DNA from 3 places in the Blastococcus sp. Marseille-P5729 genome. Region 1 is predicted to be linked to each of the others. Evidence: predicted binding sites of a transcription regulator. Region 1 holds the regulator's gene; each other region holds the start of a gene.
What was found. Region 1 encodes LexA, which represses DNA repair genes until DNA is damaged. Its sites were predicted from a motif close to TCGAACANNTGTTCGA; they were not measured.
Positions count from the first base shown of each region.

Region 2: DAA40_RS09475 (alpha-ketoglutarate-dependent dioxygenase AlkB) is a predicted target of LexA. The motif match lies at 1,805-1,820, and genes of this name have one in related genera.
Region 3: DAA40_RS02465 (HNH endonuclease signature motif containing protein) is a predicted target of LexA. The motif match lies at 3,754-3,769, and genes of this name have one in related genera.

Region 1 is NZ_OMPO01000001.1:403,353-409,551, forward strand. It holds gene DAA40_RS01945 (LysM peptidoglycan-binding domain-containing protein) at 109-747, opposite strand; gene lexA (transcriptional repressor LexA) at 1,154-1,738, shown strand; gene DAA40_RS01955 (hypothetical protein) at 1,756-2,778, opposite strand; gene DAA40_RS01960 (phosphatase PAP2 family protein) at 2,775-3,533, opposite strand; gene hflX (GTPase HflX) at 3,543-4,934, opposite strand; gene dapF (diaminopimelate epimerase) at 5,016-5,846, opposite strand; gene miaA (tRNA (adenosine(37)-N6)-dimethylallyltransferase MiaA) at 5,843-6,199, opposite strand, start outside.
Region 2 is NZ_OMPO01000002.1:185,493-191,691, forward strand. It holds gene rsgA (ribosome small subunit-dependent GTPase A) at 1-868, shown strand, start outside; gene hisN (histidinol-phosphatase) at 878-1,675, shown strand; gene DAA40_RS09475 (alpha-ketoglutarate-dependent dioxygenase AlkB) at 1,841-2,464, shown strand; gene DAA40_RS09480 (threo-3-hydroxy-L-aspartate ammonia-lyase) at 2,472-3,437, opposite strand; gene DAA40_RS09485 (TVP38/TMEM64 family protein) at 3,412-4,095, opposite strand; gene lhgO (L-2-hydroxyglutarate oxidase) at 4,100-5,314, opposite strand; gene DAA40_RS09495 (aromatic acid exporter family protein) at 5,320-6,199, opposite strand, start outside.
Region 3 is NZ_OMPO01000001.1:508,302-514,500, forward strand. It holds gene ligA (NAD-dependent DNA ligase LigA) at 1-1,903, opposite strand, end outside; gene DAA40_RS02465 (HNH endonuclease signature motif containing protein) at 1,996-3,723, opposite strand; gene DAA40_RS02470 (methionine synthase) at 3,833-4,828, opposite strand; gene mnmA (tRNA 2-thiouridine(34) synthase MnmA) at 4,825-5,910, opposite strand; gene DAA40_RS02480 (cysteine desulfurase family protein) at 5,923-6,199, opposite strand, start outside.

The sequences.
Region 1 (6,199 bases):
GACGAACTACATTCGTGTAACCACAAGATGTTGTGTTCTACCCTAACCCCGGCCACTACGGTCGGCAAGTCGAACGCGCCGACATTTTTTGCGCGTCGCAGCTGGCGGCTAGGAGCCGGGCACGAGGAGGATCTCCCCGGCCTCGGGCTGCGCTCCGCTGGGCAGACCGTTGGCCTGGCGAATCCCGGTGAGCACCTCATCGACCGACCGGCCGTCCGCTGCGCGCGCCGCGACGTCGTGCAGGCTCTCCCCCGGCTGGACGACAACCTCTGCGGCGGGCACCGACACCGCCGTCGTGACCGAGGCGTTCGTCAAGGCCGAGGTCGCTGCAATGCACGCCACGACGAGTCCGAGCAGCACCGAATAGCCGCGCAGCGTCAGCCGGACCCGCGTGCGCCGCGACGCGGCTGCGTGATGTCGTTCGCGGGCGCGCTGCGCCCGCTCGGATCGGTGCGCCGGAGCCGGCCGCGCGGCGACCGGACGACGAGAGCGCGGCGGCTCGGAGATGACCGGCGGCAGCAGCGGTGCGAGCTCGTCGACGCTGGCTCCCTGCGCCGCTCTGGGCGCAGGCTCCAGCGCGAACATCTGCAGGTCGCGCCGCGGGTCAAGCACCGGGGAAGCGCCCGGGCGCCGGGACAGGCGACGCGCCGCCGCGGTTCGCGGGGTGCGGACCCGATCGAAGGACGAGACCGTCAGCGACCCGTGAGCGGCCGGCCGGTCGAGCGTGCTGCGTGGTGTGGTTGCCATGACCTGAGATCTACTCCTTGCCCCCGACAAGTTTTCGTCGCGGCGATCTGCTCGCCGGGGCGCCAACCTGTCTGGTCGAGACGTCGGGGAAGCCGAGGGGTTATCGTGAGACGACCTCTCGGTCCGAACGAGTGTTCGAATCGAACGTCCGTACTATTACGCGGCAGACGGACGCCTCGTGTCAACACTTTTCGGCGTGTCGGTCGTACAGGTGTTTGAACTGTGATCTCCGCGGCGGCACAATGACACCAATGCTCGATGGACGCGGCCTATCAGGCCCGCGCAGTGATGGAGGCACAGCATGGCCCAGCAGAACGGCTCCGCGAACCGCTCGGATCGCGAGCAGGTGCATCAGTTCCCGGAGCGTCCGGACGAAGCGGGCCTGACCGTCCGCCAGCGGCGCATCATGGAGGTCATCCGCTCGTCCATCGAGCGACAGGGCTATCCCCCGAGCGTGCGCGAGATCGGTGAGGCAGTCGGTCTGGCCTCCCCGTCATCGGTGGCGCACCAGCTGCGCCAGCTGCAGGCCAAGGGCTTTCTGCGTCGCGACCCGAACCGTCCCCGGGCGGTCGACGTCCGACCGGCAGAGCCGCAGGGCGAGCAGCAGAGCCTCCCGGAGCCGACCTTCGTACCGATCGTCGGCCGGATCGCCGCAGGCGGGCCGATCCTTGCCGAAGAGGCTGTTGAGGATGTCTTCCCACTGCCGCGCGAGCTGGTGGGCGAGGGCACCCTGTTCCTGCTGAAGGTGACCGGCGACTCGATGGTCGATGCTGCGATCTGCGACGGCGACTGGGTGGTCGTGCGCCAGCAGCCGGTCGCGGAGCAGGGCGACATCGTCGCCGCCATGATCGACGGCGAGGCGACCGTGAAGACCTACCGCATGCGTGACGGCCACGTCTGGCTGATCCCCCACAACCCGGCATACGAGCCGATCAACGGCGACGAGGCGACCGTCCTTGGGCGTGTGGTCTCGGTGCTGCGACGGGTGTAGTCCGCAGCGCAGCCCGGCTACCGACCCGGCCGCCTGCGACGCAGCAACCACGTCAGCAGCAGGCCAGCAGCGGCGAGCGCCCCGGCGAGGACGATCACCACCTCGGTCCGGCTGGTCGCCGCGGGCGACTCGGCCGCTGTGGGTGCGCGCAGCACGGAGTCATCGTCGTCGTGGTGCGGCAGGGCGACCCGGTGGATCGGGACGCCGCTGCCCTCGCCGTGCACCACCACGGCATCACAGCTCGGTCGCGTGAACGACACCGACTCGCCCTGCTGCTGCACCGGCAGTGCAGCCGTCGCGACCGGCTCGGTGAAGATCGCGGTGGCCGGGTCCGCGCCCCGCAAGACATGCACGTCCGTGTAGGTGCGCAGCGCCACCATGTCGGCGCACCGCGCCGCCCCCGTGGCCATCAGGTTGTCCAGCGGAGGTCCGAGCGGGCCGCCGGCTGTTCCGGTCTCGGGGAGCTGGAACTCACCGAGCTTCTCCAGCGGCTGCGGGGCAGTGCTCCCGTCCGGCGAGAGGTCGATCGGCTGGCTCCGGTAGACGCCCACGACGCCGCTAAAGGTTTTCGTGAGCACGATTGCCCTGCCCTCGTCGTCGACGATCATCGACTCGGCGTCGCGTGGACCGTCCGGATACTGCAGGCGACGCAGAGCGCCGGTCACCGCGCCGGGTTCGTCCGGGACCACGATGATCGCGACGCTGGCCCGGGCAATCCGGTTGTCACCGATGTCCGCCAGCCACAGCGAGCCGTCGGGTCCGAGGGCGAGGTCCTCGACGTCGTACGGGTCGATCGCCGCCTCCGTCGTCCCAGTCACGGCGCAGGAGTGGTCCAGCCGAAAGACAGTCACGTGCTCCCCGCCGTCGTTCACGATCCGGTAGCCGTCCTCGGTTGCGACTAGCCCGCTGCCCTCGACGATGCGCGGATCGAGGACGAGGCACTGCTCCGTCGCTGCCTGCCCATCCTCGGCGTACGCCAGGTGCGGCGATGCCAGCACCGCAGCCGACAGCGCCACGGCCAGCCACCGGCGCCGGCTCATCCGCGGTGCAGGCTCAGCGCCGCCTCGACCCGCAGCCCGACCGGGGTGGCCCACACCCACCTGATGAAGGCCAGCAGGACAACGCCGGCGCAGGTGCCGGCGACGACATCGGTCAGCCAGTGATAGCCCATCAGCAGAACCGCGATCGCCGACACGAACGGTGCGGCCAGCGCATAGGCACCGATGACCCGCCGGACCCAGACGGCCCGGATGTGCTCGAAGGCGATCCACGCGCCCACGCTGGCCAGCAGGGTCGCATTGGCCTGATGCCCCGAGGGGAAGGCGCCCCCGAGGCCTCCGGCAGCGTGGAAGTAGTCGCCGCGCGGGTCGGCAGGGTAGCTGCGCGAGAGCCACTCCTTGAACGGGTAGACCGCCACGAACATCACGCCTGTGGCGCTCAACGCCTTGACGAACGGGGCGAACGTGCGATGGCGGTAGAGCACGACGGCGCAGAGCACCGCGATCCAGATCAGGTTCGTGCCACGCCCGCCGGCCTGGCTGAGGGCGAATCCGAGGTGGCGAAGTGACGAGTGCTCCCGCATGCCGAGGTCGAGCAGCGCTGGTGCGATCTGCCGGTCCAGGCCGCGTAGGGGCCCGCTGAGCAGCACGTCAACCAGCAGCCAGACGAACACCGCAGCCGCGACTGCTACCTGCCAGCTCCGCGGTCGGAAGGCCGCGTATGGGCTCGCCCATGCGCCGTCGACGTTGCCTGTGGTGGCGGAGGTCGGCAGGTCGGATGGTGCGAACGAGCTCACCGAAACAGACTACGGGGCCACGCGCGCGAACGGTTCGACCACGGACGCCACGGACGGGTAGGCCTTCGCGATGACCGCGGTGCCCTCAGGCGTGTAGTCGATGCTCTCGACATCGGCCTTCTCGTGCAGCAGTGCGACCAGGTCGCCGCGGTCGTAGGGGATCACGACGTCGACGGCCACCGCCGGACGCGGCAGTGCGGTGTCGATCGCCGCGCGCAGCGCGCCCATCCCTTCGCCGGTCCGCGCCGAGACGGCGACCGCGCCCGGGATGGCCCGCAGCAACCGGTCGAGCGTTTCGGGCGCGGCGGCGTCCGCCTTGTTGATCACGACAAGCTCGGTGACCTCGGTGGCGCCAATGTCGGCGAACACCTCGCGAACGGCGCTGATCTGGCCCTCCGGGTCGGGATGCGAGCCGTCGACGACGTGCAGCACCAGGTCGGCGTCCTCGACCTCCTCCAGCGTGGAGCGGAATGCCTCCACCAGCTGGTGCGGCAGGGAGCGCACGAAGCCGACCGTGTCGCTGATGGTGTACTCGCGGCCGTCGGCGGTCTCGGCGCGTCGCACGGTCGGATCGAGGGTGGCGAACAGGGCGTTCTCCACCAGCACGCCAGCGCCGGTCAGCCGGTTGATGAGCGTGGACTTGCCGGCATTCGTGTAACCCGCGATGACGACCGACGGGATCTCAGAACGGCGCCGGGAGGAACGCTTGGTGTCGCGACCGGTCTTCATCGAAGATATGTCGCGGCGCAGCCGGGCGATGCGGGAGTTGATGCGTCGGCGGTCGAGCTCGATCTTGGTCTCACCGGGTCCGCGGGAGCCGATGCCCTCGCCGCCGGCGACCCGGCCACCGGCCTGACGCGACATCGACTCCCCCCAGCCGCGCAGTCGCGGGAGCAGGTACTGCAGCTGCGCCAGCTCGACCTGCGCCTTGCCCTCGCGGCTCTTGGCGTGCTGGGCGAAGATGTCGAGGATCAGCGCCGTCCGGTCGATGACCTTCACCTTGACGATGTCCTCGAGCGCGCGGCGCTGGGACGGCGTCAGCTCGCTGTCGGCGATCACCGTGTCAGCGCCGGTAGCGGCGACGATGGAGGCCAGCTCACGTGCCTTGCCCGACCCGATGAAGGTCGCGGGGTCGGGCTTGACCCGCCGCTGCAGGACGCCGTCCATGACCTGTGAGCCAGCGGTCTCGGCCAGTGCGGCCAGCTCGAGCAGTGAGTTCTCCGCATCCCGCAGCTCGCCGAGCTGGACGCCAACGAGCACCACCTTCTCCAGGCGCAGCTGGCGGTACTCGACCTCGGTGATGTCCTCAAGCTCGGTGGACAATCCCGCCACGCGGCGCAGGGACTGGCGGTCCTCGAGATCGAAATCGCCGGTGTCGGCGAACGGCAGATCTGTTGTCATATCCGATCCATCGTTTCACGAAGCGGCGCGCACCGCACGCGAGTTATCCGCGCCTCCGACCCGACGCGAGCGCTATACGGATCACAGCTCGATCGCTCCGCGGGCAACGATGACGGCCGGGCCGCGCAGCAGGATCCGCTCAGGGCCGACCTGGGTGAACAGGCGCCCACCCGGGACGTCCACCACCACCGAGCCGCGTTCGACGCCCTGCCGGGCGAGCGCGGCGACGGCGACGGCGCAGATCCCGGTGCCGCAGGAACGGGTCTCCCCCACCCCGCGTTCGTGCACCCGCATCCGCACGTGCAGGTCTGCGCCGTCGATCGGGTCGGCGTCCACGTACATCTCCTGGTTTACGCCCTCCGGGTAGAAGGAGCGGTCGTACGCCGGCTCGTCACTCAGGTCGAGGTCGTCGAGTTCCAGGCCGCTGCCGGCGAGGTCGATCGCCAGGTGCGGGTTGCCCATCGACACCCCGAGGCCAGTCAGCTTCCGCCCATTGACGGCGGTGACGCTCTCACCGAGCAGCTGTGGTGGCCCCATGTCGACGGTGATGCTTCCGTCGTCCTCGAACAGCGCGCGCTTCGTGCCGGCGCGGGTGCCGATGTCGATCGCGGGTCCGTCGGCCAGCCCCTCCTCCCGGAGGTACCGGGCGAACACCCGGACGCCGTTGCCGCACATCTCGGCGATGGAGCCGTCCGCGTTGCGGTAGTCCATGAACCACTCGGCATCGGTCGAGGCGTCCGCGACATGCCGTGAGCGCACCACGCGCAGGACGCCGTCACCGCCGATCCCCCGCCGCCGGTCGGTCACCAAGGCGATCTGGTCGACGGACAGCTCGCGGACGCCGTCGACATCGGGAAGGAGCACGAAGTCGTTCTCCGTGCCGTGACCTTTGGCGAAAGGGATGCTGCTCACGGGTCGATGGTACGGACAGCGGCATCGACGAGGTCGTCACGTGTGGCATCGAGCCAGTGGATCCGGTCGTCACGCGCGAACCAGGAGCGCTGCCGCCGCGCGAACCGGCGGGTCGCGGTCACCGTGTCCTCGCGAGCCTGCCGTTCAGTGATCTCGCCGCGCAGGAAGGCGAGGACCTGCGCGTAACCCAGCGCCCGGCTCGCGGTGCGGGCGGTGTCGATCTGCGGTCGCAGCCTGCGCACCTCGTCGACCAGTCCCGCTGCCCACATCAGGTCGACGCGTTCCGCGATCCGCTCGTAGAGCCGCTCGGTGGGCCAGTCGAGCCCGATCTGTACCGCGGGCAGCACCGGGCG
Region 2 (6,199 bases), on a different contig from region 1:
TCCGGGACTCGCCGACGAACGCCGGATCCTCGCCATGCGGGCGAAGGAGCTCGGCCGCAAATCGATAGTCGTCGGTGACTCGGTGCGGGTAGTGGGGGACGTCAGCGGCCGGGAAGGGTCGCTCGCGCGCATCGTCGGCATCAACGACCGCACGAGTGAGCTGCGCCGTTCGGCCGATGACGTCGACTCCTTCGAACGGGTCATCGTCGCGAACGCAGACAACCTCGTGATCGTCTGCGCCGCAGCCAATCCGGAGCCACGCACGGGCTTCGTGGACCGGGCGCTCGTTGCGGCGTACGCCGGCGGGCTCACGCCGATCCTGCTGATGACGAAGATCGACCTGGCCGATCCGGAACCCTTTGCGCGGCAGTACCGCGGCCTCGGCGTCGAGCTGCTGCTTCGGCGACAGGACGCCGATGCCGAGCAGATCGCCGACCGGCTGCGCGGCGCAGTGTCGGTGCTGTTCGGGCATTCCGGCGTCGGCAAGTCGACGTTGGTCAACGCCCTGGTCCCGGACGCGGACCGCGCAACCGGCGACGTGGCCGGGCTCACCGGCAAGGGGCGCCACACGTCGTCCTCGGCCGTGGCGCTCGAGCTGCCCGGCGGCGGGTTCGTCATCGACACTCCTGGGGTGCGATCGCTCGGCCTCGGGCACGTCGAGCCGCAGGCGGTCGTGGCTGCCTTCCCCGATCTCGTCGAGGGCGCCGAGCACTGCCCCAGCGGATGCCAGCACCTCGCCGGGGAGCCGGACTGCGCGCTCGACCAGTGGGTGGCCGACGGGCACAGCACCCCTGAGCGGCTGGCCAGCCTACGACGGCTGCTCGCCTCGCGTCGCGGACAGCACGACGACACGGCCGACGCTGGATAGGGTGGGCGCATGAGCGCCGAGTACACAGAGGACGTGCGTCTCGCCCACGTCATCGCCGATCAGGTCGATGCCCTCACGATGGCCAGGTTCCGGTCGATGGACTTCACCGTCGAGTCCAAGCCCGACCTCACCCCGGTGACGGACGTCGACCGTGGCGCGGAGGAGCTGGTGCGTGCCCTGTTGGGCCGGCACCGCGGACGAGACGCGATCCTCGGCGAGGAGGGCGGGCAGACCGGGCACTCGTCGCGCAAGTGGGTGGTCGACCCGATCGATGGCACCAAGAACTTCGTGCGCGGCGTGCCGGTGTGGGCCACGCTGATCGCGTTGATGGACGGCGATCAGGTCGTCACCGGTGTCGTATCGGCCCCTGCGCTCCAGCGTCGCTGGTGGGCCTCCAAGGGCGGCGGCGCCTGGACCGGTAGGAGCCTCTCCCAGGGTCGCCGCATCTCGGTCTCGAAGGTCGACCGCGTTGAGGACGCGAGCCTGTCCTACTCGAGCCTCAACGGATGGGCCGATCGCGGCCAGTTCGAGCAGTTCCTTCGCCTGATGGTCAGCTGCTGGCGCACCCGCGCGTACGGCGACTTCTGGTCGTACATGCTGCTGGCCGAGGGCGCGGTCGACATAGCGGCCGAGCCGGAGCTCGAGACCTGGGACCTTGCAGCGCTGATCCCGATCGTCACCGAGGCGGGGGGACGGTTCACCGGCATCGAGGGTGGTGACCCACTCACCGAGAAATGCGCGGTGGCCAGCAACGGGCTGCTGCACGAGGAGGTGCTCGCCGCGCTGCGGCCATCATCAGGCTGCTGACCGTCGGCCTGCGCACGGGCATCGGGCCGTTCTTGGGGCCGGTGGCCGAGGACCTGGATCTGAGCCGCACCACGCTCGCGACGATCGTCGCGCTCGGGAGGCCGGTCTACGGGACGATAGGCCCAAGCCTAGAACACCTGTTCGAACCCGTGGTATCGTCGCCGCATGCTGCTGCAAGGTTCACTGCTCGACCTCGATGAGGATCTGCACTTCGGTCCGCTGTCCGGGGTTCGGCGTACCGTCCTGGCACACCAGGCCTGGGTTGACCACCTGGCGGGCTGGGCCTCTGGAACCACCGACCTGTTCGAGCAGCTGCTCGAGACCGTCGACTGGCGAGCCGACAAGCGGGTGATGTACGACCGGGTCATCGAGGTTCCGCGCCTGACCCGCTTCTACCGCGAGGGTGAGCCGCTCCCGCACCACGCGCTCGAGGAGGCCCGCGAGCTGCTGAGCGATCACTACCGGCACGAGCTGGGCGAGCGGTTCGTGTCGGCTGGCATGTGCCTATACCGGGACGCGCGCGACTCGGTCGCCTGGCACGGCGACCGGGAGGGCCGGGCGGCGACCGGTGACACCATGGTCGCCATCCTCTCCCTCGGCACCCCGCGCACTCTCGCGCTACGAGAACGCCTTGGCGGGCCCACGCGGCACCGGTTCCGTCTCGGGCACGGCGATCTGGTGGTGATGGGCGGGTCCTGCCAGCGCACCTGGGACCACGCCGTCCCCAAGGCCAGCGGCAGCCTGGGGCCACGGATCTCGGTGCAGTTCCGCACCCGCGGCGTCCGATAGCGGCCGGCTACCCGGACAGCAGCCGGCCGTACCGCGCCAGGTCGACGTTGCCGCCCGAGACGATCACGCCTACCCGTTTGCCCCGCACGTCGACCAAGCCGTCGCGCACGGCAGCCGCGGCGAGCGCACCGGTCGGCTCGACGACCACCTTGAGCGTCTCGAAGAACCAGCGCATCGCCTGCACCAGCGAGGCGTCGGGCACCGTGAGGATCTCGGCGACATACCGCCGGAGGATCGGGAAGGTGTACTGGCCGAGGAACTGGGTCTGGGCGCCGTCCGCGATCGTCTGCGGCGTGTCAATGCGCACGATCTGTCCGGCAGCCAGGCTGCGTCGCCCGTCGTCGCCCGCCTCCGGCTCGACCCCGAGCACCTGAGCCTCCGGACAGAGTGCGGCCGCGGCGACGGCCGTACCGGACAGCAGTCCGCCGCCACCCAGCGGCGCGATCACGACATCGAGCGTGCCGACCTGCTCGATGAGCTCCTTGGCCACGGTCCCCTGCCCCGCGATGACATCAGGGTGGTCGTACGGCGGGATCGTCACCCCGCCCTCACGCTCCGCGATCCCCCGGGCGATCTCGATCCGGTCCTCGCGGTATCGGTCGTACTCGACTACCCGAGCGCCGTAGCGCTCGGTTGCCGCTCTCTTGATAGGCGGTGCATCGTGGGGCATGACGATGGTGGATCGCGCCCCCTGCAGGGTCGCGGCCATCGCGACCGCCTGAGCGTGGTTACCGGAGGAATAGGCGATCACGCCGGCGGCCCGCTCCTGAGGTGTCAACGCGGCGATCGCGTTGTATGCGCCACGGAGCTTGAAGGCGCCTACACGTTGAAGGTTCTCGCATTTGAAGTGGATGCGCGCGTCCAGCGCGTCGTTCAGCTCTGCAGACGTGAGCACCGGCGTGCGGCGTACCGCCTCGTCGATCCGATACGACGCAGCGAGGACGTCGTCATACGTGATCGGCAGCTGCTGCATCTCGTCCCCTTCGTCGGATCCCTAGTATGACGGCGATCAGGCTCACTGTCGCGATCGATGCGAGGACGACCCAGAACTGCCAGGAGGTGACGTCCGCACCGTAGGCGCCCACTGCGACGTACGCTCCAGTCCCGGGGGTGCAGCCGATCGCGGTGGCCAGCGCGAAGACCGGGTACCGGATCGCCGTCACCCCAAAGGCGTAGTTCAGGAGGGTGAACGGTAGTACGGGCATGATCCGCACCGCGAGCACGGCGAGGAAGCTACGGCGCACCGCGTCGTCCACCTGCTTCATGTGCGGGCCGGCCAACGTGCGCAGAGAGCTCCCGACGACATGCCGGCCCAGGACGAACGAGAAGGTGGCGCCGAGGACCACCGCGGCCACGCAGATCGCCAGCCCGACACCGATCCCCCAGAGGGCTCCCCCGGCAACCGACAGCACGCTCTTCGGAAAGGGTGTCACAGTGAGCGCCGCGAACCCCACGACGAAGACCACGGGTGCGATCGGGCCGCGCGCCCGCACCCAGTCACGCGCCTCGGCCACGGTAGGGACGCCGATCAGCAGCAGCACGAGCCCGGCGATAGCGAAGGTGACGGCGAAGGCAGCCAGCCGGATCCAGGAGCCGCGAGGGACGTCGCGGACGCGCTCGCGAATGCCCACACCCTTAGCCGACCGCCTCGCGGGCGATGTGCTGCCCGATCTCGAGTGCGGCCGTCGCCGCCGGGGAAGGCGCGTTGAGCACGTGCAGGTTGCGGCCCTGACGCTCGATGAGGAAGTCGTCGTAGATCGCGCCGTCGCGGGTGAGCAGCTGAGCGCGCACGCCGGCTGGAGACGGCACGATGTCGCTCTCGCGCACGGCGGGAACCAGCTCGGCGAGAGACCGGGCGAATCGCTTGCGCGACAGCGAACGCCTCACCTCCATCGCGCCGACGCCGAGGTTCTTGCGCGCCATCCGCCAGAAGCCTGGGAATCGGACGGCATCCCACACCTCGCCTGGACGGACAGAGCGCCAGTCGTAGCCCTCCCTCGCGAGCGCGAGGACCGCGTTCGGTCCGGCGTGCACGCCGCCTCGAGCCATCCGCGTCAGGTGCACGCCGAGGAAGGGCAGCTCGGGGTTGGGTACCGGGTAGATCAGCCCGTTGACCAGGTACTCGCGCTCAGGCACGAGCTCGTAGTACTCGCCACGAAACGGCACGATTCGATAGGGCATGCGGTGCGCTTCGAGATCGAAACCAGCCACCAGATCGGCTTGCAGGCCCGCACAGGACACGACGACGTCCGCCTGGAAGGTGCCTGCTGTCGTCTCGAGGACGGTCTGCTCGCCCGATCGCTCGATTCCGGTCACCTCTGCCCCGAAACGGACCTCGCCCCCGCGCTCACTGATCAGATCGGCGAGGCGCTGGCACACCCCGATGAAGTCGACGATCGCGGTCGAGCCGACGTGCAGGGCGGCCACCGCGTTGACATGCGGCTCGTACTCACGTGCCTCACTCGGGGTGATGCGGCGCACCGGGACGCCGTTCTGCTGACCGCGCTCGAGCAGCCGTTCCATAGCGGGCACCTGCTCGTCGCGGGTGGCGACGATGAGCTTGCCGGTCTTCACCAGCGCTACCCCGTTGTCCTCTGCGAACCTCGTCATCGACACCGACCCGGCCCGCGACATCACTGCCTTCTTCGAACCGGGCACATAGTAGATGCCGGAGTGGATGACGCCCGAGTTACGGCCGGTCTGATGGGCTGCGACCCGGTCCTCCTTCTCGAGCACCGTCACGTGGGCGGCCGGGTCGAGCTCAGCGATCGAGCGCGCGGTCGCAAGCCCGAGGATTCCAGCGCCGATCACCACATAGCTGGCCATGATGTGCTCCTTCTCGTCGACCACCCATCCTATCGGTCGGCGTACGGGCTCAGCGTCTCGCGCGCCTGCTCGTAGCTCAGCCCGGTCATCTCCAGCAGGTCGACGACGATCGAGCGCATCTGGGCGATCAGCACGGCAGCGGAAAGCGTCTCGATCCGCATGGTGCTGGTGCGGTTGCCCAGCTCGGTGATCTCCGAACGCCAGCTCGACAGGCGACGTCCGGTGCCGGAACCGCTCATGCCGTCGATGATGTCGGCCAGCGATCGGACGCTGTCGATGATGTCCTCACTGATGGTCTCCTCGCGCCAGATGGCCGCACCGATCCGGCGGACGAGCACCCGCAGGTTGCGCACCGCCCGGTCCAGGGGTGCGGCGATCTCGGCGATCTCCTGCACAGATCTGCGTCGTCGCCGACGCAGCGGCGAGTGCCGGACGACGGCCAGCCCCTCCTTGGTGGCGTTGGAGAAGGCGTCGAGGTCCAGCTCGGACTCCCGCGCCGCCTGCAGCGCACGGGCGGCACGCTGCGGGTCGGCCTCCTGATAGGCGCGCACCGACTCGCGCAGCACCTCCGCCATCGACGTCCCGATCCTCGCTGCGATGTCTCGCGGCCGGTCGATCGGCGAGGCCGGGGTGATGGTCGCTGCGACGAGCGCGACCATGGCCCCGATCAGCGCGTCCAGCCACCGGTCGAACCCGCCCTCGGGATGCCCGATCAGCGCGACCACGATCGTGCCCTGGACGGCGGCCTGCGTCGAGATGAGCGCACCGCCGCCCAGCAGCGAGGCCAGCACCATGCCGCCGGCCGCGACGACAATGATCTGCCAGGCCCCGCTGCCGAAGAAGTGCGCGAACGCACTGCCGACGAGGACGCCGGTCGCCACGCCGACCGTCACCTCCACCACCCGGCGC
Region 3 (6,199 bases), 100 kb from region 1:
CCTCCTGCGCCTCGTCGCGGGTGAAGCCGCTGAGCGTGCCGGTGACGACGATCGACCTGCCGTCGAGGTGCTGTGGGAGGTCGCTGGCCTCCGGTGCGTCGTCCGCCATGCGGACGCCGGCGTCCTGCCACTTCTGCACGATCGCGCGGTGCCAGTCGACCTCCCACCACGCCTTGACGGACTCGGCGATGATCGACCCGACGCCTTCGACCTCGGCGAGCTGCTCGACCGGGGCGTCGAAGACGGCCGGCACCGACCGGAAGTGCGTGGCCAGGGCCTGCGCGGCCGTCGGTCCGACGTGCCGGATCGACAGCGACACGAGCACCCGCCACACCGGCTGCGACTTAGCGTGGTCCAGCGCGCCGAGCAGGGTGTGACCGGCGGCGTTCGGGGTGCCGTCCTTCTTGGTGAAGAACGGGATGTCGGCCAACGACTCTGCGGTCAGGCTGAACACATCGCCCTCATCGGTGAAGCCCGGTGACTCGACGAGCGCGCTCGCTGCCTTCTCCCCCAGTGCGTCGATGTCGAAGCCGCCCCGCGATCCCAGGTAGGCCAGCCGTTCTCGGAGCTGCGCCGGGCAGGTGCGGGCGTTGGGGCACCGGATGTCGGCATCCCCTTCCTTCATCTCACGCAGATCGGTGCCGCACTCCGGGCAGCGGGTCGGCATGATGAACTCGCGCTCGCTACCGTCGCGGAGTGCGACGACCGGCGAGAGGATCTCGGGGATGACATCACCGGCCTTGCGGAGGACGACGGTGTCGCCGATCAGCACGCCCTTGCGCTTGACTTCGTGGGCGTTGTGCAGCGTCGCCATCTCTACGGTCGATCCGGCGACCTTCACCGGCTCCATCACGCCGTACGGCGTCACCCGACCCGTGCGGCCGACATTGACCCGGATGTCGAGGAGCTTGGTGTGAACCTCCTCGGGCGGATACTTGTAGGCGATCGCCCAGCGCGGGGCGCGGCTGGTCGATCCCAGTTCCCGCTGCATGCCGAGGCTGTCGACCTTGACCACGACACCATCGATCTCGTGCTCGACGTCGTGGCGGTGGTCGCCGTAGTACCCGATGAACTCGCGCACCTCGTCCAGGTCATCGACGACCCTGTAGCGCGGTGAGGTCGGCAGGCCCAGGCCGGCCAGCAGCTCGTACGCCTCGGACTGCGAGCTCCAGCTGGCTCCCTGCGATGCCCCGATGCCGTGCACGATCAGCATCAGGCCGCGCTTGGCGGTCTCCTTGGCGTCCTTCTGGCGCAGCGACCCGGCAGCGGTGTTGCGCGGGTTCGCGTACGGGGCCTTGCCGAGCTCGACGAGCTGCTCGTTGAGCTTGGTGAAGTCCGCAACCGGGAAGTAGACCTCGCCCCGGACCTCCAGCAGCTCGGGGATCTGGTCGCCGGAGAGCCGGTGCGGGACGTTCTTCACGGTGCGGACGTTGCTGGTGATGTCCTCGCCGACGCGACCATCGCCGCGGGTGGCGCCGCGCACCAGCACGCCCTTCTCGTACACGAGGTCCACGGCCAGGCCGTCGATCTTCAGCTCGCACAGATAGCGCGCACCCTCCCCGACGGTCCGCTCGACGCGCGCGGCCCAAGCCTGCATCTCGGCGTCGCTGAAGGCGTTGTCGAGGGAGTACATGCGCTGCAGGTGCTCGACCGGCTCAAAGGTCGAGCTGACCGACCCGCCGACTCGCTGGGTGGGCGAGGCGTCGGTGACCAGGTCGGGATAGGTGGCCTCGAGGTCGAGCAGCTCCTGGAACAGCACGTCGTACTCGGCATCACTCACCGTGGGCGCGTCGTCCTGGTAGTAACGCCGCTGGTGCTCGGCGATCTCTACGCTCAGCTGCGCGTGTCGCTCGGCCGCATCACGCGGATCCGGGGCCGGCGGGGTCTGTGTCTCGTTCACCACGCCTGACATTCTGCCCGCGCCACCCGACATCTCGCGCGACGCCTTCGCCCCGGCAATCGTCGCGCCCGGTGGCCGTTACTTCGGCCCCCCGCTCAGCCGCGGGTGACGACTGCGGGGAGGTGGGTGGTGATGAGGTCGGCGGCGTCGCGGTAGAAGGCGTCGCGGTGTTCGGCGGGGATGTGTGCGGCGATGAGCTGGATGAGCTCGTCGATGTCCTCGCCGGGGTCGAGCAGCCCGCCGAGCAGCCCGTGAGGGTCTGCGGGGTCTCCGGGATCTCTGCCTCCGCCGCGAGCTCGTTGTTCTCGAGCGTGCCTGACGGTCTCGGCGAGGTGGGTGATCTCGTTTTGGCAGGGGATCTTGATCCGGGCGTTGATCTGCGGTTTCTGCTCGGGGTCGAGCCACGCCGGTGGGGTCCAGACGGGGATGCCGTTGATGATGTCCACGGCCCAGCCGCGGCGTTCGAATTCGCGGTGGTGATACCCGCACACCAGGGTGAGGTTGTCCAGGTCGGTGTGCCCGCCGGACCACCACGCGATCACGTGGTGGCGCTGGCAGTGGTCGGGTGGGGCTTGGCAGCCGGGGAAGCTGCACCCGCCGTCCCGGGCGATGAGCGCGTGGGTCTGGGCGGGGGAGGCGGTGCGGCGGTCGCGGCCGTAGGCCACGATCCCGTGGACGGCGCTGATCCACACCGGGATCAGGGCCGCGTCCCGCGCCCGGCGCAGGATCTCGTTGATGGTGAGCTGCCCGCCGCCGGCGATGCGGCCGGCGGCCTGCTGCGCGGTCGTGCGGCCGGAGGGGTCGTCGCGTAGCCGCGCGATGGCTTCGATGAGCCGGTCGAGGTCGATGGTGATGTGCACCGTGGCCGCGGTCCCTCCGGACGCCGGCGCGCCGGCGAGCTCGAGGAGGCGTTGGCAGGCGTCTTGTAGGCCGTCGTGGGTGCGCTGGGCGGCGGTGCGGTCATCCGGGCCGTTGGCGTCGGCGGGGTGGGGTGCGGCGAATGGCCCGATCGCGGCATCGAACAGGGCCTTGCCCTCGCGGGTCAGGGCGCCGGAGATCTTGTGGGTGCCGTCGCGGCCTTCGGGGCCGATCATCACCCCGCGCCGCGCCGTGGCGACCTCGTCACTGGGCAGGGTGCCGTCGGGGTTGATGACCTCCTCGACCTTCTCCGCCGCGGTCTCCAGTTCCTTGTGCGTGAGCCCGGCGGCCTGGTGGACCAGCAGCCGCTCGGCCAGCTCGAGGTTGTGCGGGTCGAGGTCGGGGTTCTGCGCCACTCGCGTCATGGCCTTGCAGATCACATCCACCTGACCGGTGCTCACCGAGCCACCCTGGCGGACCGTGTCGGCCAGCAGCGGCAGGCGCGGTGGGGTGGTGCCGCTGCTGAAGGCGTTCTGCGGCAACAACTGCTCGGCGCGTTTCGCGCGCGCGTTCGCCTCACCACTGGAGATGTGCAGCGTCTGACACAGCGCGAGGGGGATGCTGCTGGCGCACACGTGATCCTGCAACCGATCCTCCCTCGCCGCCTCGATCACGTACGAATCGACCATGATCAGCCGCGTGCGGTGCGCCTCCAACCGCTGCGCCATCGTGATCAGGCGGTCCGGGCCCAACGCGGCCAGATCGCCCTCTTCCCCGATCCCCAGCAACAGTTCATACCCACGCTGCAGATGCGCGAACGCCTCATCCAGATCGCGGTCCAGCTCCCGAGCAGAATCACTCGCCAACCACAACCGCTCCGCATCACCCGGCGACGCGGCAGCAGCGATCGCCCAATCCGGCTCCGTCGCGGCGTCCACCGGAGGGTCGGTTGGCCGGTCGTCCACTGCGCTCACCTTCTTGACTGAGTCACTTTATCGTACATTTGTTCGAGTCACCGTGCAAGGGGTCGAACGAAAAACTCTTTAGCGATCTCCGAGTGCGGGCGGCGCGGGGTTACTCGTCGACGTTGGGGGCGTTCTGCAGCTGGCGGGTAACCGCGAGGACCGCCCGGGTCGCCGCCACCGCTTCGTCGAAGGTCCGCCCCGCGAGACCGCACGCGGTCGTAACCCCCACGCGGGCACCCAGCTCAGCGCTCGCGATTCCCACTGCAGAGGCGATCTGGCGGACGCGGGCGGCCCCCTCGTCGATGTCGTGACGGCGTACGGCGCGGGCCGAGGGAACGACTCCCGCGAACACGGCGAGCCCCTCGTCCACGGCCGTACCGAGGTCGTCGTACTCGCGCTCGGTCAGCAGTGCAGCGTCGATCATGGCGGACGCCGCGCCGGCCTGGCGCAGCAGACCGAAGGGGACGCGCGGCGCGCAGGAGTGCACGATGACCGGCACACCTGCGGCGTCGATCACCCGTTGCAGGCCGAGCCCAACCTCGTGGGAGCCGATGGCGGGCAGCCGGCCGAACCCACTCGCGGTGGGGATCGATCCGGCGAGCACCGCAGGCAACGACGGCTCGTCGAGCTGCAGTACAGGTTCGGCACCAGGAATCCGTCGCCGCACCTCGTCCAGCAGGACGGCGACCCCCTCACCCAGGGACGCCTGCAGGTCGCGCAGCGCTCCCCCATCGGTCAGGAAGCGGTGACCGTTGGCTAGCTCGAGCGTCGCGGCCAGGGTCCACGGCCCGGCCATCGACACCTTCAACGGCCCCCGATAGCCGTCGGCCGCGACCTGCAGCGCGTCGAGATCCCGGGACCAGAAGTCGGCTGCGCGACGCATGTCGACTCCAGGACGCCGGGCGACGCGCCAGGCCGACGGTACGATCTCGACCGGCATGTCGACCAGCCGGGCCGCAGTCCGGCCGATCATGTCGGCCCCCGCGCCACGATCGGGGATCTCTGCCATATATGGAATATCGAGGCCCTCGCCGAACGCCAGCCGCATCGCCTCGTCGGCAGAGGTGCCAGGTAGTGACCCGACGCCTGTCGATCCGATGATCATGCGGACGCCGAGATAATCGTCGCGGAGCCGACGACCTCATCGCCGTCGTATAGCACGATCGCCTGCCCAGGAGCGATCCCACGCGCTGGGGTCAGCAGTCCGACGATCAGCCGCCCGTCGGCGTCGACCTCGGCCGTGGCCTCCGCCAGTCCCCCGTGGGCGCGCATCTGGACCGTGCCGCGCCACGGAAAGGCGGGCGGCTCGCCGTGGGTCCACACCGGCCGCTTCGCCACGACGGTCGTCACGTCGAGCTGCTCGGCGGTGCCGACGGTGATCCGGCTCTGGACCGGCTCGATGCTCAGGACGTAACGGGGCTTGCCGTCATTCACAGGATTCGCCAGTCGCAGCCCCTTGCGCTGCCCGATCGTGTACGCATAGGCGCCGTCGTGGGTACCGACGACTGCACCGGTGTCGCCGTCCACGATCTCGCCTGGCTGCGAGCCCAGCTGCGAGCGCAGGAAGCCCATCGTGTCGCCATTGGCGATGAAGCAGATGTCGTGCGAGTCGGGCTTGTCGGCCACCGACAGGCCGCGTTCGGCGGCCTCCTTGCGCACCTGCTCCTTCGTGGTGTCACCGAGCGGGAACATCGCGTAGCGCAGCTGCTCCGGCGTGAGCACGGCGAGCACGTACGACTGGTCCTTCGCCTCATCCACCGAGCGAGTCAACCGTGGGGCGCCGTCCTCGCCGATCTGGAGCCGGGCATGGTGCCCGGTGACGACCGCGTCGAAGCCCAGCGCCCGTGCGCGGTCCAGCACAGCAGCGAACTTGATCTTCTCGTTGCACCTCAGGCACGGGTTGGGCGTGCGCCCCGCGGCGTACTCCGAGACGAAGTCGTCGATCACGTCCTCACGGAACTGCTCGGCCAGATCCCACACGTAGAAGGGAATCCCAAGAATGTCAGCCGCACGGCGCGCATCGCGCGCGTCCTCGATCGTGCAGCATCCGCGGGAACCGGCCCGGACTGCCTCGGGCGTCTGCGACAACGCCAGATGGACGCCGGTCACGTCGTGGCCGGCGTCGACGACGCGCGCGGTCGCGACGGCGGAGTCGACGCCTCCGGACATCGCGGCAAGGATCTTCACAGTCGGAGGAGTCTACCCGCGTGTCCCCCGGTAGCCGGTCGCGCGGCGGGCGCGCGCGGCAGCGAGAGGCAGCGCCGCGAGCAGTCGCTCGATGTCGGACTCGGTGGTCGTGCGTCCCATCGATACGCGGATGCTCTGGCGTCCGCGCCGATCATCACCGGTCATCGCGAGGACGACGTAGCTAGGCTCGGACACCCCCGCCGTGCAGGCCGAGCCCGTCGAGATGGCGACGCCTTCGCCGTCGAGCAGCATCAGCAGCGATTCGGCGTCCGCCCCCGGAACGTGCAGG